DNA from 3 places in the Nitrincola salilacus genome. Region 2 is predicted to be linked to each of the others. Evidence: predicted binding sites of a transcription regulator. Region 2 holds the regulator's gene; each other region holds the start of a gene.
What was found. Region 2 encodes sigma-54, which starts transcription at its own class of promoters, with help from an activator protein. Its sites were predicted from a motif close to TGGCACNNNNNTTGCTNT; they were not measured.
Positions count from the first base shown of each region.

Region 1: a site for sigma-54 is predicted at 6,364-6,381, ahead of ACK3CJ_RS17805 (DUF2126 domain-containing protein). Genes of this name have one in related genera too.
Region 3: a site for sigma-54 is predicted at 6,538-6,555, ahead of fliE (flagellar hook-basal body complex protein FliE). Genes of this name have one in related genera too.

Region 1 covers NZ_CP176580.1:3,845,072-3,855,612, reverse strand. Annotated here, with positions in the region: gene ACK3CJ_RS17815 (transglutaminase family protein) at 1-292, opposite strand, end outside; gene ACK3CJ_RS17810 (circularly permuted type 2 ATP-grasp protein) at 330-2,912, opposite strand; gene ACK3CJ_RS17805 (DUF2126 domain-containing protein) at 2,998-6,315, opposite strand; gene ACK3CJ_RS17800 (circularly permuted type 2 ATP-grasp protein) at 6,640-8,094, shown strand; gene ACK3CJ_RS17795 (alpha-E domain-containing protein) at 8,098-9,075, shown strand; gene ACK3CJ_RS17790 (hypothetical protein) at 9,238-9,927, shown strand; gene ACK3CJ_RS17785 (hypothetical protein) at 9,932-10,541, opposite strand, start outside.
Region 2 covers NZ_CP176580.1:3,528,346-3,538,886, reverse strand. Annotated here, with positions in the region: gene rng (ribonuclease G) at 1-901, shown strand, start outside; gene ACK3CJ_RS16365 (YhdP family protein) at 913-4,713, shown strand; gene ACK3CJ_RS16360 (carbon-nitrogen hydrolase family protein) at 4,717-5,541, shown strand; gene yjgA (ribosome biogenesis factor YjgA) at 5,571-6,116, opposite strand; gene ACK3CJ_RS16350 (HPr family phosphocarrier protein) at 6,134-6,403, opposite strand; gene rapZ (RNase adapter RapZ) at 6,435-7,292, opposite strand; gene ptsN (PTS IIA-like nitrogen regulatory protein PtsN) at 7,296-7,760, opposite strand; gene hpf (ribosome hibernation promoting factor) at 7,788-8,078, opposite strand; gene ACK3CJ_RS16330 (RNA polymerase factor sigma-54) at 8,133-9,722, opposite strand; gene lptB (LPS export ABC transporter ATP-binding protein) at 9,766-10,491, opposite strand; gene lptA (lipopolysaccharide transport periplasmic protein LptA) at 10,494-10,541, opposite strand, start outside.
Region 3 covers NZ_CP176580.1:4,160,167-4,170,707, forward strand. Annotated here, with positions in the region: gene ACK3CJ_RS19175 (flagellar hook-length control protein FliK) at 1-715, opposite strand, end outside; gene fliJ (flagellar export protein FliJ) at 814-1,260, opposite strand; gene fliI (flagellar protein export ATPase FliI) at 1,270-2,631, opposite strand; gene ACK3CJ_RS19190 (flagellar assembly protein FliH) at 2,642-3,376, opposite strand; gene fliG (flagellar motor switch protein FliG) at 3,384-4,376, opposite strand; gene fliF (flagellar basal-body MS-ring/collar protein FliF) at 4,369-6,042, opposite strand; gene fliE (flagellar hook-basal body complex protein FliE) at 6,059-6,367, opposite strand; gene ACK3CJ_RS19210 (3'-5' exonuclease) at 6,587-7,213, opposite strand; gene ACK3CJ_RS19215 (DUF294 nucleotidyltransferase-like domain-containing protein) at 7,217-9,055, opposite strand; gene ACK3CJ_RS19220 (sodium:solute symporter family protein) at 9,052-10,541, opposite strand, start outside.

The DNA.
Region 1 (10,541 bases), 320 kb from region 2:
CCCAGGAGAGGCTGACGCGCTGATCCGGCAGAGGGCGTGGCAGCGTGGTCAGGTTGCTTCTGACGGTGACATCCAGGCTGTCATGCAGCTCCTGAATTGAGAAGTAAACGACACGATTACCGAAAAAGTCGACACGTTCACGCTGGCGAACCGCCACTGGAGTGATTGTCAGTTCGCTGTTACTGCAGCGCTGCCAGGGCAACTCACGAGGCAGAAGCCGCGCTTCATTATGACTCAGTGTGACAGATCCAGAGTAATCGTAATGGGTGGTATGGCGTAACTGGTATCTCATCTGTGAACTCCGCATCTCAAGTGCAGGAAGCCGCTGCTCAGGCCGAGGTCTGCATGGTGACCAACTGGCGTAAGGCTTCGACATGGCTGAAGTGGGTATGCGAGATGGCATCCGACAGCTCTGACATGGGTTGGATAATCTGATCCAGCAGCTCCGAAAGCGCCGCCCTCGCGCTGGCTGATTTGTCCAGATCCGCAAGCGTGTCAATATCCACCAGATGCAGCACGCTGGTGGCCTGGATCACCAGACGTGTTTCGCGATTACGATAAGGTGTGCTTTCAGGTTGGGGCAGTCGTTCTATCTGGCGGCCCAGCCGTCGCAGCATGTAGCCGACTGAACGCGGGTTGGCCTCATCGAACAGCAGTAGATCCAGAATGGCAGAGGGGTGGAGTTGTGAACGATAGCGGCGGCGATAAACCGTGAAGTTATCAGTCGTTGCCAGCACTACTTCCCATAGCGGAATACCCGGCTTGTCAGCAGTCAACAGGGCCAGTTTCAATAAGGCAAGGCTGAACTGCAAGCGCTCGATAAAACGCCCGATATCCAGAAACCGCCAGCCGTAGTGGTGTGGCATGGTCTCGTTACACAGGCCATAAAAAGCTGCCAGATCCGTGACAACGCCTTCCAGGCTGCGTTGGCCACTCACAGCGCCCTGAACTCTGGGCAAGTCATTGAACTTCTGCCGCATCGCATTGATGGTACGCCAGGCGTCATCCCCCAGATGATCCCTGACTGCGCGGGAGTTGCGCAGAAACAGACTGAACAGCTGCGGCAGTGAGCTGGGATGCTGTTCCGAGAACTGGCTCAGCAACTGATCGCGCATGAACAGAAAGTCTCGGGTGTAGCGGTTGGTGGTATCGCCCGCCACTGCTCCAGATTCAGAATCGGCAGGAGGTTGTTCCAGCTCCAGTGCGGTCAGCAGATCGGGCAGCAGGCTGCTGTCGACCTCGTTCTGATCCTCCTGCAGGAGTCTGGCAAGAGCTTCACGAAGCAGGCGCGAGCGGTTATCGATACGCTCGCCATAGCGGCCCATCCAGAACAGGCTATCGGCAACACGGCAGGGCATGTCCTTGCCGTCACGGGTCATCACGATAGGTCCGATGGCATGGCGCAACAGGCTGATATGCGGTTGAGGTACCGGAGCAATGACCCAGATGTCCTTGACGATATGGCTATCCAGCAATGGCGTACCGGGCTCACCGACCCAGGCCAGACCACCGGGCATCACGCGATACTGTCGCTCGCTGGCCGGCTTCATCAGGTCATCGGGTTCCAGCAGACTGAAGAAGCGCAGGTTTACCGCCTGAGCTTCAAACTGTTGGGTCTTTGGGTTGAATACAGGTGTCATGGCCGCGCGAAGGGCACGCTGGCCCATATACAGGTGTGGCGATTTGAACATTGATTGCCGTAACTGACGTAGCTCCTGCAGCGATAGCATATCCGGGTAGATCACTCGGGTGACATCGCGGATGTCGCGCACTTGCCACTCATCCGGTTGCGACAGTACCGTTTTGATCGCATCCGCACTGCCGCACCAGAGAGTTTCTCGACAGGGCAACAACAGTTGCTCGCCGAGCAGACGCTCACACAGACGTGGCAGGAAGGCCGCCAGTGCAGGATGTTCCAGTATGCCTGTGCCGATCGCATTGGCAATCTCTACTTCACCATTGCGTGCTGCCTGCAGTAAGCCCGGTACGCCGATCAGGGAATCACCACGCAACTCCAGTGGATCACACCAGGGATCGGTGATCTGACGTACGATTACATCCACCTGGGTCAGTCCACCCAGCGTGCGCATCGATACCTGACCGTCGCGCACGACCAGGTCGTCCCCTTCAACCAGTGAGAAGTTCATGTAGTTGGCGAGCCAGGCGTGTTCAAAATAACCGGGGCTGGCAGGGCCGGGCGAGAGCAGCACGATATTGGGCTCATCCCGCTGCGAGCGAGCCATGCCGGCAAGACAACGGTGCTGTGCCTGCAGAAAACCGGCGAGGCGTTTCAGGGGGGCATCGCGATACAGACTAGGCAGGGCACGGGCAAGGGTGATGCGATTTTCAAGGGCATAGCCGGCACCGGCAGGCGACTGAGTCCAGTCGCCGAGCACTTGCCATTGCCCCTGATGATCGCGAATCAGATCCGTGCCATGCAAAATCAGCAGTGGTCTGTCACCATAGCTGTCTGCTGCACCAAACAGAAAGTTGGGGTGCCCATAGATCAGTTCGGCGGGGAGAAGTCCCTCATCCACGACGCGACGTTCACCATAGAGATCCTCCACCAGCAGCTCCAACAGACGGCTGCGTTGCTTCAGGCCTTTCTCCAGGCTCTCCCACTCCTCTGTGCCGATGACAAAAGGCAAACAATCAAGCTGCCATGAGCGAAGCTTGCCTGGATCATCTTCGTAGGTGTTGAAAGTCACACCGTTCTCATGCAACAGGTTCTGGACCTCTTCGGAGCGCTGACTCAATACCTCCGGCCCCAATGCTCCTAGCTCGCTCAGCACCGCTTTCCAGGGCGAGCGTACCAGTTGCTCCGGCGAAAAAAGCTCATCATGAGCATCGTGTTGGGGATAACTCTCCAGCAGGGGGCGCAGCTCAGGTGGCAGAAGGGCCGGATTGAACATGATCAGATACCAAAGTCAATTCAGCCGGGGCCTCCGGCTGTTTTTAGAACGTGACAAAGTGTTGATTATAAACCTGTACCAGCGTTTATCTCATGCCGGGTGGACGGCGAAGATCCAGTGTGTGCGGATATTCGTAGCTCACCTCTTCATGTGCAACGTGGATAGTGTCATGACTGTGGCCTTCGGTCCAGAAGCGCGTTAAGCGTCGTGCTTCCGCTTCATTGGAGTTCACCGGGAAGGTGTCGTAGTTGCGACCTGCCGGATGCACTACATGGTAGGTACAGCCACCGAGTGAGCGGTTATTCCAGGTATCGATCAGGTCAAATGCCAGTGGTGCATGAACCGGGATCAGGGGGTGCAGGGCAGAGGAGGGTTGCCAGGCTCGATAGCGCACCCCCGCCACCGCCTCGTTACTGCGGCCGGTTCCTGTCAGGGGTACTTTACGTCCATTGCAGGTGACCACGTGGCGGGCCGGATTAAATCCACTGACATGTACCTGCAGCCGCTCCACTGAGGAGTCGACATAACGGGCAGTGCCGCTTCCGCTGACCTCTTCACCGAGTACATTCCAGGGCTCTATTGCCTGGCGCAATTCCAGTCGGGTCTGCTGATAACTGACCTCGCCATAGGAAGGGAATCTGAACTCAAAGAAAGGAGTAAACCACTGAGGATCAAAGTCAAAGCCGTGAGCCCTTAAATCCATCAGGATATCGATCAGATCTTCCCAGATAAAATGCGGCAGCACCCATCGGTCATGCAGGGCGGTTCCCCAACGCACCAGTGGCTTGTTGTAGGGGGCGGCGGCAAAGCGGGCCACCAGTGCTCTGATCAGCAGTTGTTGCATCAGGCTCATGCGTGGGTGAGGCGGCATCTCGAAGCCTCTGAGTTCAAGCAACCCCAGGCGCCCGGTCGGTGAGTCTGGTGAATAGAGCTTGTCGATACAGAATTCGGCACGATGCGTATTGCCGGTGATATCGGTCAGTAGGTGGCGCAGCAGTCGATCAACCAGCCAGGGCTCAGTCACCTCGCCGGCAGGCATCTGTTGCAGGGCGATCTCCAGTTCATAGATCGCCTCGTGACGCGCTTCATCAATGCGTGGTGCCTGACTGGTCGGCCCGACAAACAGTCCGGAAAAAAGATAGGACAGGCTGGGGTGATGCTGCCAGTAGGTGATCATGCTGGCCAGCAGGTCAGGGCGTCTCAGAAAAGGTGAATCCGCCGGAGTGGCGCCTCCTAATGTAATGTGGTTGCCACCACCGGTACCGGTGTGACGACCGTCGAGCATGAACTTCTCTGTGCCCAGACGCGACAGGTGGGCATCTTCGTACACACCTTCGGTTTGCGACACCAGTTCTCGCCAGTTTTTGCCGGGCATGATGTTCACTTCGATCACGCCCGGGTCGGGTGTGATCAGGAATTTCTCCAGACGTGAATCTGCTGGGGGAGCATAGCCCTCAATGCATACCGGCATCTGCAGTGCGGCAGCGGTGTGCTCGATGGAAGCCACGAGATCAATATAATCCTCCAGTTCAACCACCGGAGGCAGAAAGATAAACAGCTTGCCGTCACGCGGCTCAACACACAGGGCAGTATGGAAAACGGCTTCGTCCTCACTATCCAGTGATTGTTCCTGCCAGCACTGTCCCGGTTGCTCATGATGGAAGCCACTTTGACTGTCCAGTGTCTGCCAGTGGCTGAATCGATTGGCAACTTCACCATAGATATCGCTCAGTTCAGAGGGTGTTTCGAACAGTGAACGCGGATGTGAAGTGTCGGCTGTCTGAGTCGGCAAAGAGGTCAGTGGCAGGCGCAGGCCCAGTGGTGAGTCACCCGGCACCAGGAAAAGATAGTCGCGGCGTACCGGCCAGGCACAGGACTGCCAGCGTTTGTTCCTGATATGGCGAGCCAGAGGCAGGGTGTAGCCGGCGACCTCATCCAGTCCACGTTCCAGCAATTTTGCCAGACGTGCGCGCTCCTCATCCGCTTTCAGATCGCTCTGGCGGATGTCCAGATCGATAGACTGCGTCCGCTCCAGCCACAGATAGTAGTAGGCGTCCTCATAGCAGGGCAGCAAGCGTTTGTCGGCAATACCCAAACGCTGAGTCAGTGCGCGGGCAAACTGCTCAGCCTCGGCGATACCCAGGTTGTAGTTCTGTTCAATATCGGCCAGCCAGCGATCATCGTGCCAGAGAGGAGCCTTATCCTTGCGCCAGTAGCAGGCCAGAGCCCAGCGCGGCAGGGGTTCGCCGGGGTACCATTTTCCCTGCTGGAAATGCAGCAGACTGTGGCTGGCAAAGCGCTGGCGCATGCGCTTGAGCAGTGTTTCAGCGCGCTGGAGTTTGGTCGGCCCGAAGGCTGCTGTAGTCCATTCAGGTGCATCCATATCATCGATGGCGACAAACGTGGGTTCGCCTCCCATCGTCAGACGAAGATCCTGCTTTGTCAGTGCCACTTCGACCTGTTCACCGAGGGCATCGATTGCCTGCCATTGGTGGTCGGTATAGGGTTTTGTGACCCTTGGTGTTTCCTGAAAGCGGGTCAGGGTCATGCTGACGTCGAACGTGACTTCGCAGAGTTCGGTTGTACCACTGATCGGCGCTGCACTTGTCGGCGAAGGTGTGGCAGCCAGCGGGATGTGCCCTTCACCTGCCATCAGTCCGGAAGTCGGGTCCAGCCCGATCCAGCCAGCGCCGGGAATGAACACTTCAGTCCAGGCGTGCAGGTCGGTAAAGTCTTTCTCAGGTCCTGGCGCTCCATCCAGCGCTTTGGTATCCGGGGTGAGTTGCACCATGTAGCCTGAAACAAAACGGGCGGCGAGGCCTAGATGCCGGAGGATCTGCACCAGCAGCCAGGCGGAGTCACGACAGGAGCCCTGCTGCAGTTCCAGTGTTTCCTCGGCGCTCTGTACACCCGGTTCCATCCGCAGCAGATAATTCACATCTTGTTCCAGGCGTTGGTTCACGCCGACCAGGAAGTCCACAGTTGCCATCTCCTGAAGACTGACACTATCCACCCAGGTCTGCAGTCGTGGACCCTTTTCGGTGATTTCCAGATAGGGAGCAAGCTCTTTTTTCAGGGATTCGGGATAGCTGAAAGGGAAGTGCTGGGCGTAATCCTCCAGAAAAAAATCAAAGGGGTTGATCACAGTTGCCGGCGCGATCAGTTCGACATCGATATGCAGGTGCTGCATCTTTTCAGGAAATACCAATCGCGCCAGATGGTTGCCGAAAGGATCCTGCTGCCAGTTGATGAAGTACTTTCCACCCGAGACCTTCATTGAGTAGGCCTCGATATGTGTACGGCAATGAGGCGCGGGTTTGAGCCTGACCAGATGTGGCGACAGACTGACCGGACGATCAAAGTCGTAATGTGTGGAGTGCTTCAATGCAACGCGGATTGTCATGCTTGTCACCTGTGGGAGTTGGCGTACCCGTTACTCAGTTATAGAGGTACAGCAATTGATATGCCAGTTGGCTGTACAACAAAAATCGTGCAGAAGGTGTCACAATCAGCTATGTTCTGTCGATGGGTGGTACGTTGTGTACCGCGCCCTTGACTGCATTGCACTTTTGTGGTGCGTTCAGGTAACGATGCCTGGCTTGTTTTGGTGCAAATCTTCCGAGCCAGAGTGGCAAAAAGAGTGCAACACTGCTGTTTGTATCCTTGGTATAGCAATTGCAGTACCCTAACACAGGTCCATACAGTTTTTGGCTTGGGATAGCAAATTATGAGCAAAATAAATTGGAAGCAGTACGCATGTAATGGTTTATATGATGAGTTGATGGCAGCACCCGGAGAGCCACGCCCTGCTGCCAAAATGCTTTGTGAATATCTGGCCCAACTGGATGCCCATGAATTGGCAGAGCATAAATCAGCGGCCGAGATAGCGATTCAGGTGATGGGGATCACCTTCACCGTCTACAGTGAAGGGACGATGATTGATCGTGCTCTTCCCTTCGATATCGTGCCGCGCATCATTCCACTGGATGAATGGCTACGCACGGAGGCGGGGCTGAAACAGCGTGTTCAGGCCCTGAACATGTTCATCAACGACCTCTACCACGATCAGCGGATCATCCGCGATGGTGTCGTCCCGGCTGAGGTTCTGGCCCAGTCAGCAAATTTCCGACCGCAGTGTGTCGGTGTAACTCCGAAACACAATATCTGGGCACATATCTGTGGCAGCGATATCGTTCGCGATGTAGATGGTACGCTTTTCGTCCTGGAAGATAACCTCAGGGTTCCCTCGGGGGTGTCTTACATGCTGGAGAATCGCAACGTCACCAAGCGTGTGTTGCCAGACTTCTTCGCCACCGGCAGGATTCAACCGGTTGATGATTACACCTCGCAACTCTATGAGATGCTCTCCTCCATGTCACCTCGTCCGGGCGATGACCCTCAGATCGTGATATTGACTCCCGGGATCTATAACTCGGCTTATTTCGAGCACGCTTATCTGGCACAACAGATGGGTGTTCAACTGGTCGAGGGCAGTGATCTGCTGGTGGCGGATGATGAGTGTGTCTATATGCGCACGGTGGATGGTCTGCAACGTGTGGATGTCATCTACCGCCGTGTGGATGATATGTTCCTGGACCCTGAAGTGTTCAACAAGGAGTCCATGCTCGGGGTGTCTGGTCTGATGCGGGCCTGGCGTAAGGGCAATGTGGCACTGGTCAATGCACCAGGTGCCGGTGTGGCAGATGATAAGGTGATATATGCCTTTGTGCCAGCCATTATCCGCTACTATCTGGATCAGGAGCCGTTGCTGGCCAATGTGCCGAGCTATCTGTGCATGTATGACAAGGATCGTGAATATGTGCTGGATCACCTGCACGAGCTGGTGGTTAAACCGGCCAACGAGTCCGGTGGCTACGGCATGCTGATCGGGCCTCACGCCAGTAAAAAAGAGCGCAAGGCTTTTGCCGAACTGATCAAGGCCGATCCGCGCAACTACATGGCACAGCCGACGCTGAATCTATCCACATCACCGACGCTTTGTGATCGGGAGATGGAGCCACGCCACATTGATCTACGGCCCTTTATTCTGTCGGGAGAAGACGTTTATGTCACGACCGGCGGTATGACGCGTGTGGCGATGAACAAGGGATCGCTGGTGGTTAACTCTTCGCAGGGTGGCGGCAGCAAGGATACCTGGATAGTCGATATGAAAGGGGAATAAGCGATGTTGTCACGTGTTGCAGAAAATATTTACTGGATGGCCCGCTCCCTCGAAAGAGCTGAAGACACGGCGCGACTGATCAGTGTGAATACTCACTTGCTGCTGGATCTGCCACGAAGCACGACATTGGGTTGGTCTTCACTGGTGGACATTACCGGTAGTGGTGAACTGTTCAATGAACACTATCCGCGCAGTGATGAGGCGAGCGTGTTGAACTTTCTCTGTGCTGATCGTCGTTATCATGGCTCCATCATCTCATCGCTGGCGGCTGCCAGAGAGAATTTGCGTACCACTCGGGATGTGATGCCGCGCGAGATCTGGGAGGAAGTGAACCAGCTTTATCTGAATATCAATGTCATGGTCGAGGCGGGCGTCACTCCACGCAACATAGATCTGTTGCTGAAGCGGGTGATTCGCAGCTGTGAAACGGTCACAGGCTTGATTGAAGGAACGCTCAGCTACACTCAGGTGAGAACTTTCCTGATGATGGGGCGTTTGCTTGAACGGGTCGACATGACGACCCGTATCATTGATGTGCGCTCGGCTAACCTGCTGCCGCGCTCACCGGAAGAGCTGACGCCTTTCGAAAACCTGCAATGGATGAGTGTGCTGAAATCCCTGACCGGGTTCCAGATGTATCGTCAGCATGTGCGGCTGCGTGTGCGTGGACCGGATGTACTGCGCTTTCTGTTGCAGGACAGACGCTTTCCTCGCGCGATAGCCTGCACTCTGGATCGTCTGGCAAAAGAGCTGGATACCTTGCCTCGGCATGACCAGGCGATAGTTGAACTGGAGCGCTGCCGTGAACGGATCGCTCAGGCCCAGGTGTTCAAACTGGCGGCCGAACCGGATCTTCTGCACCACTTTGTGGATGAGATACAGCTGGATATCATCAATATACATGATGCGATCCGACAGAGCTGGTTTGCCTTCCGTGAAGACCCCCAGGCACAGCCGGTGATGCGTCAGGAGCAGAGCTGACTGCTTCGCCTTTCATGACTCGGACCGGTTCTGAGCTGCCAGGTGGCTGCTCAGAACCGGTCTGTTCTGTTACAATCCACCTAATCATCTCCCCCTCAGTTTTCTCTGATTTGATCGACCCCAGGGAAGGTATTTTTTAGTTACAGCTTGAGATTCAGGATCATGCAAAAATCAGATGCCCGTTTGATATACCGTGCTTTTATTCGATTTTTTCTGCTTGTGGCCGCAATGTTGTGGGTACCTCTGGCGGTGATACTCGATGTCGTTGTAATAGGGCATGGCATGCCAGAGGATGGTGTCACCGAGATATCACAAGAAGTTCTTTTACTACTGAGCTTCGGTTTCTTTGCACTGCTGGTATTCAAGCGGTCGCAGAGTCGGGGGTTTTCCATCCTGGTGGCGGGGTTTTTTCTCTGCATGCTGATCCGGGAACTGGATTTCATGTTTGACTCCATTCAGCACGGATTCTGGAAGTACATAGTGTCAGTTATTGTACTGTTGAGTCTGCTGCTCGCGGCGATCTTCAGACACAGTGTTGTGTCGCCGATGGCTAGAGCCACAACATCCGTTGCTTTTCACTATATTCTGACAGGGCTGGTGATCGTGCTGTTCTTCAGCCGAGTCTTTGGTACCGGTACACTCTGGGAAATGGTGCTGGATGATCTCAGCTACACGGCACTGATCAAAAATACGGTTCAGGAAGGAACCGAACTGCTGGGTTATATCCTGATCGCCTGGGGCGCTTTGCACTATTATCGGGAGCAACGCACCATGAAGCAGATGGATCAGCTGCCGGTCATGACGGATCTTGAAGAGGAATCCGTGACAGAAGCTGAGCCTGAGCGAAGATGATGAATCAGGGCTGAAGCGTGTAGCGTAGCCGAATCAACTCATCACCATGGACAAGGCAATCAAAGCCGCTATTGCTCTGAACGCGCACCACATGGCATTGACTGTCCGCCATCTCTTCCCAGTCTGAAAATCCAGTGTCACAGCCATAACGCAAACGACTGACGCTTGCGTGTGTGTTGAGCTGGTTGCCAGTAAGTGACCAGCTTGAGCGTCCTTCAAATACCGGACAGGTTCCACTGCTGTCCTGGTCGGTTTTGATCAGCTCGGCACGACCATCCGCAAAGAGCGTCTCCTGACCATAATCCTGCCAGATACAGCCACTGTCGAGCAGCGACACCGTATAAACACCAGGGATGAAAAGAGGCTCGGGCAAAGGCAGTTTTGTGCCGCGAAGGCGCTGTATGGTCGACAGCCCCTTATCCGTCGTGCGCAATCGGAGACTGGCGTTGAGGTCGCTGAACAGCGCTGTGCGGTCGAGACCCTCCTCCAGCTCCATACATAATCCTTCACCTTCATGTTTCAGGCCATAGGTTATACCCTGCATGCCATTCAACGTTTTTGCAGTCGCATTAATGTCCAGGCTAGCGGATAAAAAGGTGGATTCATGCTGGCTG
Region 2 (10,541 bases):
CCGGCTTTGGGTCAAGATTGATGAGCGTATCGGCAGACTGAAAGCGCCGGCCATTGTCTATGAAGATCTTCCTCTGCATATGCGTGCCCTCAGAGATATGGCGCACAGCGGTGTTGAACGGATACGTATAGACTCAAAGGAAACTTATCAGCGTGCGATTGATTTTGCGAACTCTCTGGTGCCTGAAATACGCGAAAAACTGGAATACTATCCCGGTGAGCGTCCGCTGTTTGATATGTTCAGTGTTGAGGAGGAGATGCAGCGTGCATTGGGGCGCAAGGTCGAGCTGAAGTCCGGCGGGCATCTGATTTTTGATCAGACCGAAGCGATGACAACCGTGGATGTGAATACGGGAGCCTTTGTTGGCCATCGCAATCTGGAAGAGACTATTTTCAAGACCAATCTGGAGGCAGCCACGGCGATTGGACGCCAGCTTCGGCTGCGTAATCTGGGTGGTATCATCATTATCGACTTTATCGATATGGAAGATCCTGACCACCAGCGTCAGGTACAGCGTACGCTGGAAAGGATGGTGGAGAAGGACCATGCCAAGTGCAAGGTGACTTCGGTGTCTGATCTGGGATTGGTCGAGATGACGCGTAAACGAACTCGAGAAAGCCTGGAACAGGTGTTGTGCGAGCCTTGTCCCATGTGCCAGGGGCGTGGTTCGATCAAAACTCCTGAGACTGTTGCCTATGAAATTTTTCGTGAAATTCTGCGCCAGCATCGTGCTTATGAAGCCGACAGCTATCTGGTGCTGGCAGCCGAACTGGTGGTGGACTATATGCTGGATGATGCGTCCAGCCACGTGGCTGAGCTTGAGGCCTTTATATCCAAAACCATTCGTTTTCAGGTGGAGAGCATGTACAACCCTGAACACTTTGACGTTGTACTGCGCTGACGGAGTTGTTGATGCGACAGGTTACTAGTCGCCTGCTCTGGTTGCTGCTGATATTGGGGCTGTTGCTTGCCCTGATGTTGGTGGCTGTCCGTGTGGCGCTGCCTCAGTTGAACCTATACAAGGACGCTCTGGCAAGCAGGATCAGTGATCACCTGGGTATGCAGGTGGATATTGGCTCCATTAGTGGCAAGCTGGATGGCCCGAACCCCGGATTCACCCTGACGGATATCTCGATTCACAGCCTGACACCACAACAGGCTCAGGTCTCATTGCAGATCAGTGAACTGGGTCTGAAGGTTGATCTCTGGCGCAGTATCCAGGCCAGAGCGCCGGTATTTCAGTTTTTGCACCTGTCTGAAACAGATCTGCAGTGGCGGGAGCGTCAGGGGCAGTGGCTGCCCGGGAGCGAATCAAGCGAGGATGAAGGGTTGCAGCCATTGCTGAGCTTTCTCCTCCAGCAGCCCTTTATTACGGTAGAGAATCTGCGTATCGGCTTGCAGCCCGAGCAGGGTGATCTGCAACTGATATCTCCGGTCAATGCTCGCTTTGAGAGTGCTCGGAACGAGTTTCAGATCAGCGGTTCAATGAAAATGCCACTACTGGGTAGTAATAACCAGATACGCTTTGCATTGCAGGGGGATAATGTTCCTTTATCTGACCCTTTACAGGGGGATCTGTCTTTCTATCTGGGTACTGATGCATTTGGGCCGGAACTGCTGCAACTGTTTCCCTTGCCGGTGACGGTGAAGGAGCTGTCCCTGCAGACTGAGATCTGGGGTGATTGGCGGCATGGCCGATTGAGTCATCTGTTGGGCAATGTTTCGCTGGACAGGCTGGCGCTGGATATTGAGGGGATGCCCAGAATTCAGAAAGCGGGTATGCAGATCGCGTTACTGCCGTTCGATCAGCAGCATCAACTGCAGATCAAGAATCTGTTCCTGCACAGTGGTGGCGCTGCTTTCAATCTTCCTCTGTTAGTGGCCAATCTTGATCTTCACTCTGAATCCGTAGCTCTACATCATGTCGGCATACCGGCTCTGGATCTTGGTGCAACCCATCATTGGCTGCAGTTTCAGCCTTTCCTGCCACCCTTTCTGGATGATCTTCTTCTCACGCTGGCACCTGAAGGGGTGTTACGTAATATCAGGCTTGACTGGGAAGATCCAAATGACTTGATGAGCCTGCAGCTGGATGCAGACCTGGAAAAGCTTGGTTTGTCTGCCTGGGGTGACGCACCGGCTGTCAGTGGTATTGATGGCCGGTTGAAAGCCACCCTGACCGAGGGTGAGATCTACCTGCAGAGTGATGACTTTACTCTTTATTTTCCTGAGCTGTACCCCGAAGGATGGCGTTATGGCCATGCCAGTGGTGTCGTAAACTGGCGCATAGATGAGGAGCAAGTCAAGGTAGGCAGCGGGCTTCTACGGCTGGCAGATGAGCATGTCAGTGGTGCGGGCCGATTCAGCATGGTGGTACCTTTTGACAACCAGCAGCAAACTGAGCTGACGCTGATGATCGGCATGACCGGTAGTGACGCGTTGCAGACTGAGCGTTACACCCCATTGCGGGAGGTTGGAGAAGATCTGCATGCCTGGCTTGCTGAATCGATCATGTCTGGGTACCTGAATCAGGGAGGTTTGCTGATTCATGGTGGCACGCGTAGAGCGGCTGATCCCTCACCGATGACAGTGCAGTTGTTCTTTGATATTGAAAAAGCTGAGTTTGCTTACCAGCCGGGCTGGCCTGCAGTTGAACAGGGTGATCTGTTCATGCAGTTGTACAATGATACGCTGCGTATCGATATTCGTTCTGGCCAGATCCGGGACACGAAAATTCATTCGGGATGGGTTTATCTCCCCAGTGGCGCTGATCGCGTGCATATTGCAGCGCAGTTGGAAGGGCCTGCCCGGGATCTTGAATATTTTCTGAAACAGACTCCTTTGCGTGATGAAATCGGCGATCCACTTGATGACTGGGCATTCGGGGGCGAGCTGCAAACGCAACTGAATCTTCAGATACCGCTGAATGCACGGAAAAATCCCGACATAAATGCTGTCGCTCAAGTGACTGCGGGGAGATTGACGTCTGAGCGGCAGCGGTTGGAGCTGAGTGAGTTACAGGGTGAGCTGACCTACAGCAGCCAGAGTGGCTTGCAAGCAGAGGGGTTGGAAGGTCGCCTGTTTGGAGAGCAGATCCGAGGCAGTATAGATACCGAAGGTGATCAGCTGGGGATCAGCCTGACAGGACGAATTGATCCAGCACGCATCCAGGAGTGGTCAGATGTCAGTTTGCTGCAGTTGCTGACGGGTACTACAGACTATCATGCTCGTTTACAGGTCTGCCCACAGCAACCGGGTTGTTCGCGCTTGAATATCAATACGCTATTGCAAGGAGTGGCGGTGGATCTGCCAGCGCCTTATGGCAAAACTCCTGAAATGGAGCGCTTGCTGGAGCTCTCGATACTGCTCGATCGTGATGAGCTGACATTCAGCTATGATCAATATCTGCATGGGGTGTTTGATCTACAGATGCCGCTACGTGGGCATGTTCATCTGGGAACGGATGGTGTGACGTTGCCTGGTGGGCCGGGTATTGTGGTAGATGGGCAGATGGCACACTTATCGGAGCCTGTGATCAGATCCTTTTTGTCTTCATTCACGAGTGCGGCTGATCTTGAAATGAGCCATTCCGTATTGAGTCGGCTGGCGCTCAAAGTAGGGCGCTTTGAGGCGCGTGGTGTGTCGATTGATAATCTGGATATGGTATTGAGACCCGCGCTGGGTGGTGGTTGGCAGTTGCAGCTGACCGCTCCCAATATGACCGGTCAGTTGGCTATTCCCGAGCAGCAGGGGCAGCTCTGGCGGCTGGACCTGGCACACTTTGCTCTGATTGAGGGTATGCTGATCGGTGGTGCGGAAGAGGGGGTAGATGAGGGCGTGGAAGAGAGTGTTCCACCTGTGCCTCCGCTGTCACCTGATGATATTCCAGCCATTGATATTCATGTTTCTGAACTGATACTCGGGCAGAAGCCGATGGGTGAGTGGAAGTTGAAGTTGAGGCCTGAACAGGGCAGGGTGGCCGTCAGAGATATTGAGGGAGACCTGCAGCAGATACAGGTCAGGGGAGAGGCAACCTGGCATACTGGCAATGCACCAACCACAGGGCTGACGTTGCGCATCGAGGGCAAAGATGTCGGCGATGTACTGGAGCGATGGGAATATGGCAGGGCAATTGAGACTGAGCTGATAACTTCGGACATCCAACTGGACTGGCCCGGTGCTCCCTGGGATTTTGAACTGCCTCAGTTGTCAGGTGGGGTGGTTCTGCATGCGGAAAATGGTCGAGTGATTGAATCAGGCAACAGTTCAAACATTCTGCGCCTTTTCGGGATTCTGAATCTGAGTACGCTCTCCAGAAGGCTGCGCCTGGATTTCAGTGATCTGCTCAAGCGTGGAGTAGTGTTTGATCAGTTAACGGCTGATTACAGGTTGGATCAGGGGATAGCGCATACGCGCGCGCCACTGCAGTTGGATGGCCCATCTGCAATGATGAAACTTGAGGGTTCGTTGGATCTGATTAATGAGACTGTGGATAAGTCAATTGAGGTGCTGTTACCAGTGAGCAGCAATCTGACCATCGGTGCCGCACTGCTGGGCGCACCGCAAGTGGCTGGCGCACTGTTCATCATTGATCGAATCACCGGTGGTAGCCTTGAGAAATTGACGGCGATCCGCTATACCCTGACAGGTGACTGGGGGGATCCGCAGGTACAGTTGATTACTCCGGAAGTTGAACCGCCGATCAGGAGGTGAGTAGTGAAAGCAGGTGTCATACAGATGGTATCCGGTGCTGAGCTGGAACAGAACCTGGAGCAGGCTGAGCGGTTGATAGCTGATGCTGCCAGGGGAGCGTGCACACTGGCGCTGCTGCCTGAGAACTTTGCCATTTTCGATAGCCGCCAGATGCGCTCGGTGGCTGAACTCGAAGATACTCAGGGTAGATTGACGGAGTTTCTGACTCACAGTGCCAGGGTGTATGGCATCTGGTTAGTGGCGGGGAGTATTCCGGCGCTGCGTGATGAGTCAGGTGAAGTGCTCGACAGAGGGCGTGTACGCAGCCGCTGCCTGGTGGTGGATAGTGATGGCGAGATCTGTTGTGCCTATGACAAACGCCATCTGTTTGATGTCGATGTCGGCGATGCGCAGCAGGTCTACCGTGAATCCGACTGGATTGAGCCGGGTGGCGATGATATTCAGGTGATCGATACACCAGTCGGGCGTCTGGGGCTGAGTATCTGCTACGACCTGCGCTTTCCCGAGCATTATCAGCGCCTGTTGGCCGCCGGAGCGCAGGTGATCAGTGTTCCTTCGGCGTTTACCTGGAAAACCGGCAAGGCGCACTGGAAGCTATTGCTAAGGGCGCGTGCCTGTGAAACTCAGTGCTATGTGCTGGGAGCCAATCAGGGAGGTCGTCATAGTGAGACGCGCGAGACCTGGGGGCATTCGATGATTGTAGACCCATGGGGTAAGGTACTCGCCAGATGCAAGCAGGGGCCCGCTTTGGTTATGGCTGACATTGATCTCGAATATCTTGCTCAGATCAGGCAGCGCATGCCTGTGCAGCAGCACAGGCGTGACTGAAAAGGCTTAAGCTTGCCAGGAGCAATAGATCAGCTTTCCTGGGTGCCATCTTCCAGTTCATCCAGCTCGCGCAGATAACGGAAGAGTTTGCGCGCATGTGCCGGAGGTTTCTGCTGCTCCCTTTCGCGCTGAGCATTGCGGATCAGTTGGCGCAGATGCTGGATGTCACATCCTGCATAGGCGTCGATAAATAGCTGTATGGTATTGTTGTCACCCGTGATCAGGCGTTCACGCCAGTTCTCCAGAGCATGGAAGCGCTGATTATGCGCTTGGGTCGAGGCATCAAACATGTCCACAGCGATCTGTATCGCTTCGTTGTCTTCGGTACGCAGCAGTTTACCGAGGTATTGCATATGTCGCTTCAGCGCGATGTGGGAACTGATACGTCGGCTCTCTTCAACCGCACGGCGCATATGATCGCTCATAGATACTTTTGCCAGTTGGTCCGGGCGAAGCTCAGAGAGCTTCTTACCCAGCTCCTGCAGCGCGTGCATCTGGCGTTTGATCTCCGACTTGCTGATCTCTTCGGATTCGTCGTGCTCCAGATGCTCGTTTCCTGCCTTGCGTTTACTCATCAGTCATCTTTCCAGAATTATTCAGCTTCGTCGAAGCGGTTGTTGATCAGAGTCTCAAGCGCCTCAATTGCCGGTTGTTCATCATCGCCGTCAAGATGAAAGGTCAGCTCTGTGCCCTGGCTGGCCGCCAGCATCATCACCGCCATGATACTTTTACAGTCAGCAACACGTCCTTCCTTCTCGACTTTGATGTCGCAGGTATATTGGCTGGCTGTTGCCGTCAGCTTTGCTGCAGCGCGCGCATGCAGGCCCAGCTTGTTAATGATGGTCAGGGAGGTTTTGATCATGTTGCTGTAGGGTTCTCTGGCTTGTCGGTGATCAGGTCAGTTCGCGGTGGCGTACCTGCACATTATCCATATGCTGACTGAAATGACCAGCAAGACACTCGGCAATATACACGGAGCGATGTTGTCCGCCGGTGCAGCCTATGCCGATGGTGAGATAACTGCGGTTATCGCGTGCGAAACGGGGAATCCATTTTTCCAGAAAACCTCGCAGGTCATCCAGCATCTCCTTTACTTCCTCAGACTGCTCGAGAAATGCCTTGATCTCGGTGTCCAGCCCTGAGTATTGACGCAGTTCCGGGATCCAGTAGGGATTAGGAAGAGCGCGGACATCGAAGGTGAAGTCTACATCCAGGGGGAGGCCATGTTTGAAGCCGAAGGATTGAAACTGCAACGACAACGACTGTTCCGGTCTCTGAGCAACACGCAGCTTGATGGAGTCGCGCAGCTCATAGAGCGTCAGCCTCGAGGTATCCATACGAATATCAGCCAGGCTGGCAATCGGTTCGAGCAGTAGTCTCTCTTTTTCGATCGCTTCTTTCAGCCCCGCACCACTGCTGGTCAGCGGATGCTTACGGCGAGTGGCATTGAAGCGTTTGAGCAAAGTGGCTTCACCGGCATCAAGGTAGATAACTTCACTGCTGAGATCTGGAATCTGGCTGATACTGCGCAAAATATCCGGTACCTGACGCAAGTTGCTGACCAGATTGCGGGCATCTATGCTGACGGCCAATCGTTCAGGACGATCTGGCGCCAACAACATCTGACCAATGAGTTCCGGCAGGAGCAGGGCTGGAAGGTTGTCGATACAGTAAAAATCGATATCTTCCAGTGCCTGCAGGGCGGTGCTTTTGCCCGAGCCGGAGCGGCCGCTGAGGACGACCAGTTTCATCTGTTAACTCCCGTTACCCGAGGTGGCCACCAGCGCCTGATAAAGCGAGTGACTGTCGGTACAGTTGCGCAGAGTTTCACGCACATCGCTGTTGCTGAAAAGTTCGGCAATGCTGGCCAGAGTCTGAAGATGTTGTGCGGCTTCATTTTCCGGTACCAGCAGGCAGCACAACAGATCAACCGGTCGGTTGTCGATCGCATCGAAGTCGATGGGTTGCTCAAGTGTTATGAGCAGCGCCAGCGCTTGTTCACAGCCGGGAAGGCGGCAGTGCGGAATTGCCACACCATCACCTATCCCGGTGCTACCGAGTCTTTCGCGATTAAGCAGACCACTGAAGATTTCTTCAGTTTCCAGTCCTTCGATCTGGGCAGCGAGGGTATCGCTGGCCAGTTCGAGGACTCTTTTCTTGCTGGCCGCATCCATGTGGCATAGTGTTCTGGATTCGGTCAGCAGCTCGGAGATATGCATAGGGTAATGTCGGTCTTGGTTAGTGGGTTATTTGAAAGACTTCATTTTTTCCTTGTGCTTGATAACCTGCCGATCAAGTTTATCAACCAGCCCATCAATTGCGGTGTACATGTCATCCTGTTCATCTGTCGCAAACAGTTCTCCACCTGCTAGATGTACATCAGCTTCTGCTTTCTGGCGGGTTTTTTCAACAGTGAGGATAACCTGAACATTGGTAATGTTATCGAAATGGCGCTCCAGCTTTTCAAATTTCGCATGCACATATTCGGTCAGTGCATCAGTCAGCTCTACATGATGGCCAGTGATATTAATCTGCATAAGGCTTCTCCTTGTTGTCAGGCACGATAAGGTTTGTTCTGTGCCTGTTTGTTATTAAAGCAAACGCTTGCGCTCATTAGAAGGTGGTATGCTCAGCGCTTCGCGATATTTTGCGATAGTTCGCCTTGCGACGTTAATGCCCTGTTCTTTCAGCAGTTGAGCGATCTTGTTGTCACTCAGTGGTTTTGCGCTGTTTTCACCTGCAACCAGCTTCTTGATCAGTGCACGAATAGCGGTGGAGGAGGCGCCTTCACCGTCAGCAGTCGTGACCTGGCTGGAAAAGAAATATTTGAGCTCGAAGATGCCGCGCGGTGTATGTATGAACTTTTGCGTGGTGACCCTGGAAATGGTGGACTCATGCATGGAAACAGCTTCCGCAATGTCGTGTAGCACCATGGGCTTCATTGCCTCCTCACCGAAATCCAGAAAATCTCGCTGTCTTTCGACGATTTCGCTGGCAACCTTCAGTAGTGTGTCATTGCGGCTGAGAAGGCTCTTCAAGAACCAGCGAGCTTCCTGTAGATGACTTTTAAGATAGTTGTTATCGGCGCTGTTGTCAGCCCTTCTGATCAAATCTGCGTATTGAGTGTTGATGCGCAGTTTTGGCGAGGTGTCAGGATTCAGGGTAACAATCCACTCGTCACGGTGCTTGCTGACAATGACATCAGGGATCACATATTCAGATTGACTGGAGATGATGCTGGAGCCCGGGCGCGGATTCAGTGACTGAATCAGTGAGATGATCGATTGCAGATCATCTTCCTTGACGCGCAGTTTACGCATCAGGCTTCGATAGTCGTGGCTTGCCAGAAGCGGCAGATGATCCGAGGCCAGCTTTATCGCTTCTTTGCCCCAGGGTAGCGAGGATCCAAACTGTCGCAGCTGGATGATCAAACACTCACTGAGATCGCGAGCCGCTACGCCGGGAGGATCGAACTGCTGGATACGATGCAGAACGGCTTCTATTTCATCCAGCTCGGCATCGCCAAAATAATCAGGTTCCTGTTCTTTGAACTGCTCGAGCAGTTCTTCGGTTGAAACCTTCAGGTAGCCATCGGTGTCGATGCCGTCAATGATGGCTTCAGCGACCATGCGATCAGCATCGCTCATTGGCGTCAGATTTAACTGCCAGTTCAGATGGTCCTGCAGGGTGTCTTCGCGGGTATCATTCTCGTTGTCTGGCCAGTCGTCGGATGATGCACTACTGCTCTGCTGCTGGTATGTGTCATCCCAACTGCTGTCTGTAGCCAGTTCAGAGGGGATCTGTTCGCTCCATTCACTGTCGGTATCCGGGCCGTCAAAACTGTCATCACTCTCGGCCCGACTGTCAGTACTCTCCGTATTGCTCTTGCTGACAATCTCTGAGTTACCGGATGGCTGAAACTCATCCTTCTCATCGTAGCTTTTGCTGTCATAGCTGTCTTCGTGCGCATCTTCGTAAGAGGTGTCGTAGGATTCCTCTATCGACGCGGTCTCTGGCTCATGCTCCTCTTCGCTGACCTCCAGCAGTGGATTGTTTTCCAGCGCCTGCTGTATCTCCTGCTGCAGATCAAGCGTCGACAGTTGCAGCAGCCGTATCGCCTGCTGCAACTGAGGTGTCATCGTGAGATGCTGGCCAATCTTGAGATGTAGCGCTTGTTTCATATGCCAGTATTATCACTTGAGGTTAGACGGTGGATAGTGGTCATCATAGCCTGAACTGTTCGCCCAGATAGGCTGATCTGACCTGCTTATTCGCCATGATTGTCTCGGGATCTCCCTCTGCGAGGATGGCTCCTTCACTGACAATGTAAGCGCGTTCACAGATATCGAGTGTCTCCCTGACATTATGATCGGTGATCAGAATTCCTATACCGCGACTCTGCAGATGGCGAATCGTCTGCTTGATATCATTGACCGAAATGGGGTCAACGCCGGCAAATGGCTCATCCAGCAGTATGAAGGTGGGCTCTGTTGCCAGTGCCCGGGCAATTTCGACGCGTCTCCTTTCGCCACCCGACAGCGCCATACCGGGACTGTTGCGGATGTGCGTGATATGAAACTCCTGCAGCAGTGCTTCCAGTTGCTCTTCACGATCGGCCTTGCTCATCTCCTTGCGTGTTTCCAGAATTGCCATCAGGTTATCACGTACACTGAGCTTTCTGAAAACCGAGGGCTCCTGAGGCAGATAACCGACTCCTCGCTGTGCACGGCCATGCATCGGCATGCCTGTGACATCATCCTGATTGATACGGATATGGCCCTCATCCGCTGCCACGAGACCGACAATCATGTAGAAGCAGGTGGTTTTGCCTGCGCCGTTGGGGCCGAGGAGACCCACGATCTCTCCCTGGCTGATCTTGAGTGATACATCACGCACAACCTGACGGCCTTTGTAGCTCTTGGCCAGATGGAGTGCTTCAAGCATTGCCATAATCAGTTTCCACTGCTTCTGGGTTGAATGACCATTTCAACACGCTGCCC
Region 3 (10,541 bases), 630 kb from region 2:
TTTGCAGATCACGCGTATCAAGATCCTTGAAAAGCGCTTGTAACAGATCAGCATCAACACTCTTCGACTCATCCTCTGAGCCATCAAGCAGCACACGCAACTTCTCCAGCAACTCTGCCAGCGCATCCCTGGCAGGCATATCAGTCGTGATTTGAGTGTCATCACCTTCAGGCCGCCACTGCTCATCACTCAGCAATTCCAGCAGACGTGACAGCGCAGCAGAGAGAGCATCACGCTCGCTACCCATAGGATCATCTTCACCTTCCTCTGGAGTGAGCAGCGCCAGGAGAGAAGCAAGATCAGGCTGAGCAAGCTCCTCGGAATCTGAGGATTCCTGAGCCGAAGTGGTGGCAGTCTCACCCAGGTCAAGCTTCAGGTTATCGGAGCTGATCACCCAACCCGGAGTGACCGGACTATTTTCACCAGCACCTTCAGCACTGCTTTCCATGCCCGTAACCTTGCCGTTTTTTGCAGGAAAAGGCGGCAATTGCATGCCATCCTGCGGCAAGTTTTCGCCTCCCGCAGAAGTAGTGGTAGATAGCGTTGCCCCAGCAGACGCTGCCTGAGCCTGCCCGAGCCAGAGAGAAAAACCAGCCCCAGCCTGCATCTGACCACCAGAGAGCTGCGCGCCCGACTGCCCTGGGGCTCCTGTCGATAATGGACTGAGTGATAAGGTGGGTCCGGATAACATAAAACCGGTCAGTTGCGCGGCCATGCATCTCTCCTGAATAAATATTTACAGGAGTAATGCAATTTCAGGGCCAGTTCCAGTCACCACCGCTTAAAACAATCAGCGAACATGACCAGGGATTATTAAATCCCCCGAGTACGCTGCAACTGAGAACGCTCGTCAATCTCGCTCTGCAACCGCTTATCCTGCAACTGCTGCTCTGCCGAAAGTGCCTTACCCTGCAGTTTTTCGATCGCCTGAAAATGCCGGTAGGCTTGCCGCCAGTGCTCCGTCACCTGCTCCAGCTGATATCTGGCCTGCCTCAGAGTCTCTTCCTGCTTAAGCAGGGCATCCTGAATCTTGGCGATAAAGAAGCTGTGCGTCTGCATCGCAACTGCCGTCAACCCAGCCTGGCCGGCAAGGATAAACTGTTCCTGATACTCCTGAAGATAGATCTCAAGCTGCTTTTTCTGCTGTTCACCCTGCACAACCCGCTGGCGGCTTTCAGCCATATAGCGATCAGCTATCTCACGCTTGCGACGGGCCAGATCCAGGACAACATTCAGACGTTGAGAGCGTTTTTTTTTCACACAATCACCCTATCGGCGCATTTTCGGAGCTGCTTTGTCATTCGTCGGCGGTGGAGACAGTACCATCGCCAACTCCTGCAGACTTCGCTGATACAGCATCTCTTCCTGCATCCCCTGTTGCAGATAGGCATTCAACATGGGTAGAAGTTCAATGGCGCGATCCATCAGTGGATCACTCCCCCGTGCATAAGCCCCCACGGACACCAGATCGGCATTCTGCTGATATTTTGAGTAGTAGCGGCGGAACTGCATGGCAAGATTGTACTGCGAGGGATCAACGATTTGCGGCATCGCCCTGCTGATCGACGCCTCAATATCAATAGCAGGGTAATGCCCCTGTTCAGCCAGAGATCGGGACAGGACTATATGCCCATCCAGAATGGCACGTGCCGCATCGGCAATCGGGTCCTGCTGATCATCTCCTTCCGTGAGAACCGTATAGAAGGCTGTAATGGAGCCTGCATTATGTTCGCCATTACCGGCACGTTCGACCAGCTTTGGAAGGCGCGCAAATACAGAGGGCGGATAACCCTTGGTTGCTGGTGGCTCACCTATGGCCAGCGCTATCTCACGTTGTGCCTGAGCATAACGAGTCAGGGAATCCATCAGCAACAGCACTTTCTTGCCACGACTTCTGAAATATTCGGCTATTCGGGTTGCCAGTTGCGCCGCACGAAGCCTCATCAAGGGTGAGTCGTCTGCCGGAGAGGCAACAACAACCGATTTGGCCATCCCTTCAGGGCCAAGACTATGATCAATGAACTCCCGCACCTCTCGTCCACGTTCACCGATCAGACCGACAACGGTAATTTCCGCTTCGGTATAACGAGTCATCATGCCAAGCAGTACCGACTTACCGACACCACTGCCGGCAAACAGACCCAGACGCTGCCCGCACCCTACAGTCAACAATCCATTGATAGCACGAATTCCGACATCAAGCGGAGTATCTATTGGATGACGCTTCAGAGGATTGATCGTTTCACCCGCCAGCGGGACGTAGTCTTCAGCATCCAGCGGCCCTTTACCATCCAGCGGCTTACCTATGCCATTGAGGACACGCCCGAGTAGACCAAAGCCGACTGGCACCATACTGGCTCCCGCCTGCGGCCTGACGACAGCACCAGGCTGCAGCCCATCAACCGCATCCAGCGGCATAAGGTAGACACGATCTCCGGAAAAGCCGACCACCTCAGCCTCTACACTGAGCGTTGGCGTAACCTCAATAAGGCAGTAATCACCCAACGCAACGCGCAACCCAACCGCTTCAAGCGTCAAACCGATCAGACGCGTGATCTGACCACGTACCTGAGGGCGCGCGGTTTCAAAATGAAGGCTGGCATAGCGATTCAAACGCTCATCCAGAGACATGCACCACCCCTTATTCAGAGTCAGCTTTGGCAGCAGTCAGACGCAATAGCAACTGACTGGACACTTCGGCAAAACGCTGCTCAACGGTAAAATCAACATGTGTGTATGAAGATGAAACGCGGCAGCCGCCCTCTGTCAGTTCCGCATCATCTATCAGTGTCAAATTATCGACAGCCGGGAGTTCAGAGAAGCGCTCACAATCGGCAGGATGAAGATACAATTTTACTGGGCCACTGTCCTGAGGAATCAGCGCCAGTGCTTCATGCACACTGGTTGCCAGAAGATCACGGCGCGATTTCAGCTCTGCCCTGACAACGCTCTCGGCAAGATTGAGTGACAGTTTCACCAGCGTTTCTTCCAACGCTGCTTCTTGCCCTGCCAGAGGCGCCTGCAACTTTTCAATCAGTGAATCCAGCAGCTCCAGACGAGCGTTTATCTGCGCCTGGCCAGCAGCAATACCCTGCTCCAGCCCCTGCTCAAAACCTGCTTTTTTCCCCTGCTCCAGCCCATCCTTCTGGCCGATCCCCAGACCTTCCTGATAAGCCTCTTCGTGGATCTTTTCAAGCTCGGCAAGCGTCACCTTTTCAGCAACGATCTCCTCATCAACCACGACAACCTCAGGCCCCTGCTCTCGGTGCAGGGCTCTTGTTTCGAAACCACCCACCATTTCAGGCAGTTTCCAGAGTGCAATATCTCCCACTTCGGAGGCGGGGATTCTGATGGGTTGGTTCTGTTCCGGCTTCATGAGGACATCAAATCATATCGTCACCGGCACCCAGAGAGATCTCTCCCTCATCGGCCAAGCGTCGCGCCACTGACAGAATCTCTTTCTGCGCCATCTCAACCTCGCTGACCCTTACCGGCCCCTTGGCTTCCAGATCATCACGCAGCAACTCAGCCGCGCGTTTAGACATATTCTTGAATACCTTCTCCTGCAATGCCGTATCAGCACCCTTCAGCGCAATCACCAACTGGTCGGTCTGAACTTCACGCAGAATAACCTGAATACCACGGTCATCGACATCCATCAGGTTATCAAACACGAACATGAGATCCTGAATCTGTCTGGCCAGCGACTCATCCGTCTCTTTGATACTCTCCATCAGCTCAGCTTCAATACTGCTCTCAACGAAGTTCATGATATTGGCAGCAGCCTTGACACCACCAATCTGCGTCAACTGCGTCGAACGCGGACCGCTGAACTGGGTTTCGAGCATATCATTCAGCTCCTGCAGTGCCTGTGGCTGAATTCGATCCAGTGCGGCAATACGCATCATGATATCGAGCCTGACCTTATCATCAAAGTAACCCAGCACACTGGCAGCCTGATCCGACTCAAGATAAGAGATGATGACAGACTGTATCTGAGGGTGTTCAAAGCGGATGATCTCAGCAACCTGGCGCGGATCCATCCAGCGCAATGTGTCAAGACCCGAGGTGTTGGTACTGAACAGAATACGGTCGATCAGCGTCTTGGCCTTCTCTTCACCCAGAGCACGATTGAGCATGGTGCGGATATAGCGATCGTTGTTGATGCCGATACCCGTCTGATCGCCGACAACATTAAGAAAATCACTGATAACAGCTTCAACTTTGGATTGCGGAATATTATCCAGCCGCGACATCGCCTCACCAATCATCTGCACCTCTTTCGGGCCCAGATGTTTCAGTATATCGGCGGCATCATTTTCTCCCAGACTGATCAGCAGCACCGCTGCCTTCTCAATACTGTTCAGCTCACTCATTTTCCACAACCCACTGCTTCACCGCCTGCGCCACGCGCGCAGGATCTTCAGCCACCATACTACGAATAGCATTCAACTGGTAATCAAAGCTCTCGTTCGGGGTTGGCAAAACACCGCTTTCTGTGCCACTGAAAGTCACCCTGTCATCAGCCACACCCGACGTAGCCAACTGATCAAGTTCAGCAGAGATTTCGCCGGCAGGCCCCAGGCCACCTGACGGTTTGCGCTGCCCGGCTTCGGTGATGTTCTTGAGTATAGGACGCAATACTCCCAGCACCAGCACCAGAACGAAGATAGCCCCCATCAGCTGCTTCACCAGGGTCCAGAAGAAATCACTCTCCCAGAATGCCGGTTCATCATATTCATATGGTTCATCCGCTATAAAAGGAGAGTTGATAACATCGACACTATCCCCCCGGACTGCGGAAAATCCGACGGCATTCTGCACCAGCAGACGCAAACGCTCCAGCTCAGCTTCAGTCCAGGCAGCTCTTGTACGTGCGCCGGTCTCTGGGTCTATATTGGGCAGGTCATCTACGACCACAGCCACTGTCAAACGATTGACACGCCCCATCTGATGCTTTGTATAACTGACACTACGATCCAACTCAAAATTACGCGTCGACTGATTACGACTGGTACCGCTTACCGCCTGCTGTGCAACACCACCTTCACCATTAGCAACTTCAGGGACCGTTGCAGCGCCTGGAGGCTGGTTAGCCAACGCACCCGGAACACCTGCCGGCTGAGCACCTGCTGCACGCCGCTCTTCTAACGTCTGTTCACTGCGCAGCGAAGGAAGATCCGAGTTATACAGCTCATCCGCCTGCTCTACTTGTGTAAAATCGATATCGGCCGACACTTCGGCACGAAAATTCCCCAATCCGATCACTGGCTGAAGAATACTGTTGACGCGATTAACCAGTGTATCTTCAACCTGACGTGTATATTCCAATTGTTTAGCTGCCAGTACGACATCAACATCTGCATCACGGGTATTGAGCAGGCGCCCGCGTTGATCAACCACCGTGACATCCTGAACATCAAGCTCGGGTATGCTGGAAGCAATCAGATTAGCTATCGCCGCAACCTGATCACGCTCAAGCTGACGACCGGAGAAAAGGTCGAGAAAGACCGAGGCCCTGGGCTTGCGCTGATCACGAATGAAAACGGTATCCTTGGGAATGGCGAGGTGAACACGGGCGCTACGCACTGTGTTCATACTGCTGATAGTGCGCGCCAACTCACCTTCAAGTCCCCGACGATAGCGAGCGGTTTCCATAAACTGACTGGTACCCAGGCCTTGTTCACGATCCAGCAGTTCAAAACCAACAGTTTTATCGGCAGTTATTCCCTCTGCCGCAAGACGCAATCGTGCAGTATGAACATGTGATTCTGGAACCAGTATTGCCCGGGTGCTGGTATCAAACTTATATGGCACCTGATAAAGCTGGAGCTGATCAATGACCTGGTTCGCATCAGCGAACTCCATATTGGAAAAAAGCACGCGATAATCAGGCTGCTGAGACCAGAGCACCACCGAAAAGCCAATAGCAACACTGGCGGCAAGCCCTACCATCAAACCCAGCTGACGCAAAATACCAAGGCTATTAAAGCCTGCCAGTATTCCACCTCTGTTACCCAATTGCCCTGACGCGTTTTCCATTTATCTTAAGCCCAGATCAAATTGGCATTTTTGAAATTTCTTCATACGCTGAAACCAGTCTATTCCTTACCTGCACCATAGCCTGAAAGGAAACAGATGCTTTCTGTGCCTGAATCATTACCTGAGGCAGGTCGATACCAGGATCGCCCCTTTCATAGGATTCACGCATGTTATTGGCAACCTGCTGCTGTTCATGTACCTGATCGACCGCCGATTTCAGCATGGTTCCAAAACCCGTGCGATCAGGCGCCTTGTCAGATTGAATTTCGCTCGGAAGTTCCAGCTGGCGAACGCCTTGCTGCACCTCTCCCTTCAGCGCTTTCATCTGAGCCAGAACACTGTTGATATCGGCACGCTCAATCATGCTAACAACCCATCCACATACGGCATTTTTTTGACATTATAGTTCTATAGTGAGCGGATACAAGAATACTGGCAGCTAAAGCGATAATAAATTGACACTTTATTCCAATACACTGCTCGCCAACTATAAATAATGCAAAAAACAGGCCAATACCTGCTTCAGTGGATAATATTGTCACTCTCAGGCAACAGAAGGAGGGGAGCCGTGTTTGAGGCGGACGTACATGAGAGCGACCGTTATAGCATCGCCGAGCGCGGTATGACGTTGAATAATCGGAACATCGAGCTTTTTCGAGATAGTATCAAAGCGTAGATCGATATCTCCACCGACACTTTTCCACTTGATGATGTCATGATAAACATGGGACAGCTCGATCGCCTTATTCGGCAAACCAAATCCATACAGGGGCCGCATGAATTTATCGATCACCCGGATATCATAATTGACATAATACCCCAGGATCGGCCGATTACCGATAAAGGCCAACAGCTGCTCCAACGCCTCTTCCACTGAGATGCCATCAGCCAGATCCGTTGCCCGTATCTTGTGAATTTTGATCGACTCTCCAGTCAGGCTGGCCGGCGGCTGCAAATGAATATCCAGCAAGTCGCTGGTCATCACCTTGCGCCCCTTTATTCTCACGGCCCCGATCGAAAGGATTTCCGCCTGACCAACATCCAGGCTGGTAGTTTCGCAGTCAAGCGAAATAACTTCATCGCCCTTGTAAGGCTCGAACAATGACGCATGTGCGCCAGTTCTATGCTCTCGCCGCTCTTTGAATCGTCTTATGGTACGCGGAAGAATCATGAATCAATTACCCAGGTGATAGCGTAAAGTAAGAAACTTCTTGAAATCCTTAACGATGCGCAAGGCATCGCGTAACAGCTCCCGATCCAGCTTTGACAGCATCTGCAGATCGACCATATTCGGGGTATTATCGACCCCATTATCACTCTCATCCACTCGCACAATCTGCTGACGCAAACGCAGCTGAATAAACAAAGCCAGTGCTTCACAGAGATTATCGCCCATCGACTTCTGCATCTGCGCCAACTCCACCAACGCCTCGATGCGCTTGAAAGTATTGGTTTCGAGGATACGATGTTCAAGCGCCATGGTTCTGACACCATGAACAATCGGGAATACCCCCCCTTTCTTCACATCCAGCTGCCCTTTATCCTTCAGGTTGCCAAAGAAGGTCAAGGGCGTATCAAAATTCAGTGAAGCGCGGGCAAAGTATGAAAAGAAAATATCATTACTGCGAATATTGCGTAAAAATGCACCTCGTGCAGCCTTGAACAGCGCCGAGTTTCCAGCCACCGGTTTGCCATCAACGGCTATCGCCAGATTCATGACCGACTCCCCTTCGCAACTCTCCGCCCAACGGGTCAGCTTTGTTACCCAGTCACCGGTCGAATTGATCCACTCAGGGTTCGATACCATGATATTGCCAGGGCATGGGGGAAAACCGAAAGAGATCAACGTGTCGCTGAATCTCTGCATCGTTGTCTGCATGCCCGGCCACTCCAGCCCATCCCGATAGATCAGACCATTATCCTGATCTGTCTTCATTATCTGCTCACCACGCCCTTCCGAGCCCATCACAATCAGACAGACATGAGGACGCATATCGTTCGGTATCATCAGATTAAACAGTTTGGCCAGTATCCGCCCGTTCATCGCCGCCAACAACTCCATCGTGAAGCGAATTCGGACACCTGTCGAGATCAGCGCCTTGATCAGTTCAGTCAGCCCTTGAGCCGCCTGTCGCAACTCTTCAACCGTTTTTGCCCGCTCCACACGCAACCCGATCACATGCGAATGGCTGGAAAAATGACTCAGCACATCGGTCAGCTCGACAACACCTACCAGTTCATTCCCGCGCATCACCACTACACGTTCTATCTGCTGCTGAGTCATCATGATCAGAGCGTTGAACAGATAGTCCTCCGGATCGATACTGATCAGGCGGTAACTGGCAATATCCGCCACATCGGCATCCAGCGGCTTACCATGCAATACCACAGCATCAAGCAGATCCGTCCCTGTAACCATGCCATAGCGATTGCCACGCCGTGCCAGCACGCAATCTGATTTATGCTCACGCATCTTCTGCGTCGCATCATGCAGACTGGTTCCCTCCGGAACGATCAGCGGTTCACGTATGGTGCCGTCAGTTATTCGCGCCAGCATGAACTCAGCCATATCCTGACTCTGTCCATGCTGATCGGCAATTTCGCGCTTGGCCGTCAGGTTCTGCTGAAAATAATCCGCAAACATCGGATTGCTGGCGATCAGGTCCAGCAGTATACGGGTCGGCAGTATGTGGCAGATCGTCTCTTCAACTGCGATAAAGTTGTGTATCGCCTTACCGTTAAGCACTGACCAGCCGCCGAAATAATCCTCATCCTCGTAGTGCACATAGACATTCTGGCTCTTCTCCCCGCCCGCAGTAGCCGCTTCCGACAGATCACTCTCCCCGACCCGCCCTTTGAGTATGATGAATAACCCCTCAGGCTCCTCCCCCGCCTTGATCAGCAACTCATCTTTCTGAAAATAGGAGATATCCAGGTGATTGCGCAACAACTTCTGCTCCCGCTCATTCAGCAGACTGAAGGGGAGATTATCCAGTTTGAACGAATCGGTCATTTCTTGCGCGCTCCTGTTTGCACCTTTACCGGCCACCTGACACCACGCGGCACTCTGACATTATCGATCAGCCGCTGCACGTGCTCCGGCGGCGGTGGGGTCAGCCACATGACCAGACAAGCTGTCATGATATTCAACACCATCGCCACGGCTCCGAAGGCTTCGGGTGACACACCCAACAACCACTGCTCGGGTGTACCACCGATAATTTTAAAATAGAACACATACGCCAGAGTTGTGACCAGCCCCACCAGCATGCCACTGACCGCGCCAGCCATATTCATGCGCCGACAGAAGATACCCATCAGAATCGGCGGAAACACGGTTGCCGCCGCCAGCCCGAATGCCAGCGCCACCACCTCTGCCACAAACCCCGGCGGATTGATGCCCGCATAGCCGGCCAGCAACAGCGCCAGAATCGCCGACAGCCTGGCATAGCGTAGCTCCTGCCGATCGCTCATATCCGGGCGCAGTGTTTTTTTCATCAGATCATGCGATACCGAGGTCGAGATCACCAGCAGCAACCCTGCCGCCGTCGACAGGGCTGCGGCAACCGCCCCTGCAGCCACCAGCGCAACCACCCAGGCTGGCAAATTAGCGATCTCCGGATTGGCCAGCACCAGGATATCGTGATCAATATACACCTCAGTGGCGAATGGCTGACGCGTGGAATCAAACTGCCCAGAACCGGGATTCGTCAACAAACGTTCGCCCCGCTCTCCACGCTCTGCGGTAAAAATCGGTCGGCCACCGACAAAACTTTCGCCAGCTGCGTACTGTACCCGACCATCACCATTATGATCATGCCAGGCGATCAGCCCGGCATCCTCCCAGGTTTTGAACCAGTCCGGCATCTCTTCATAGACCACACCCTGCTGATCCGGCCCATTCAGTGTCTGGACCAGGTTGATCCTGCCAAAGGCAGCCACACCCGGCACCGAGGTATACAGCAGGGCGATAAACACCAGCGCCCAACCGGCTGATTCACGCGCATCACGCACGCTTGGCACTGTAAAAAACCGCACGATGATATGCGGTAAGCCTGCTGTGCCGCACATCAGTACCAGTGTCAGCATGAACCTGTCCCATGTTGAGCGCTGCCCCTGAGTATAGGGATCAAACCCAAGCTCCGTCAGCATCCCATCCAGCGTCTGCAATATTGTGCGCCCATCATCCAGCTGTGCCCCCAACCCGGACTGCGGCAGCAGATGCCCTGACATCATCAGAGACAGAAACAACGCCGGAACAAGAAAAGCGCAGATCATCACACAATACTGAGCCACCTGCGTGTAGGTGACCCCCTTCATCCCACCCAGCACGGCATAGCAGAACACAATCACCATGCCGATCACGACCCCCCATTCAATCTGCACCTGAAGATAGCGAGAGAAGACAATCCCGACACCCCGCATCTGTCCGGCCACATAGATGAACGAGATCAGGATGGCACACAGCAGGGCCACCCCTCTTGCCAGATTTGAGTAGT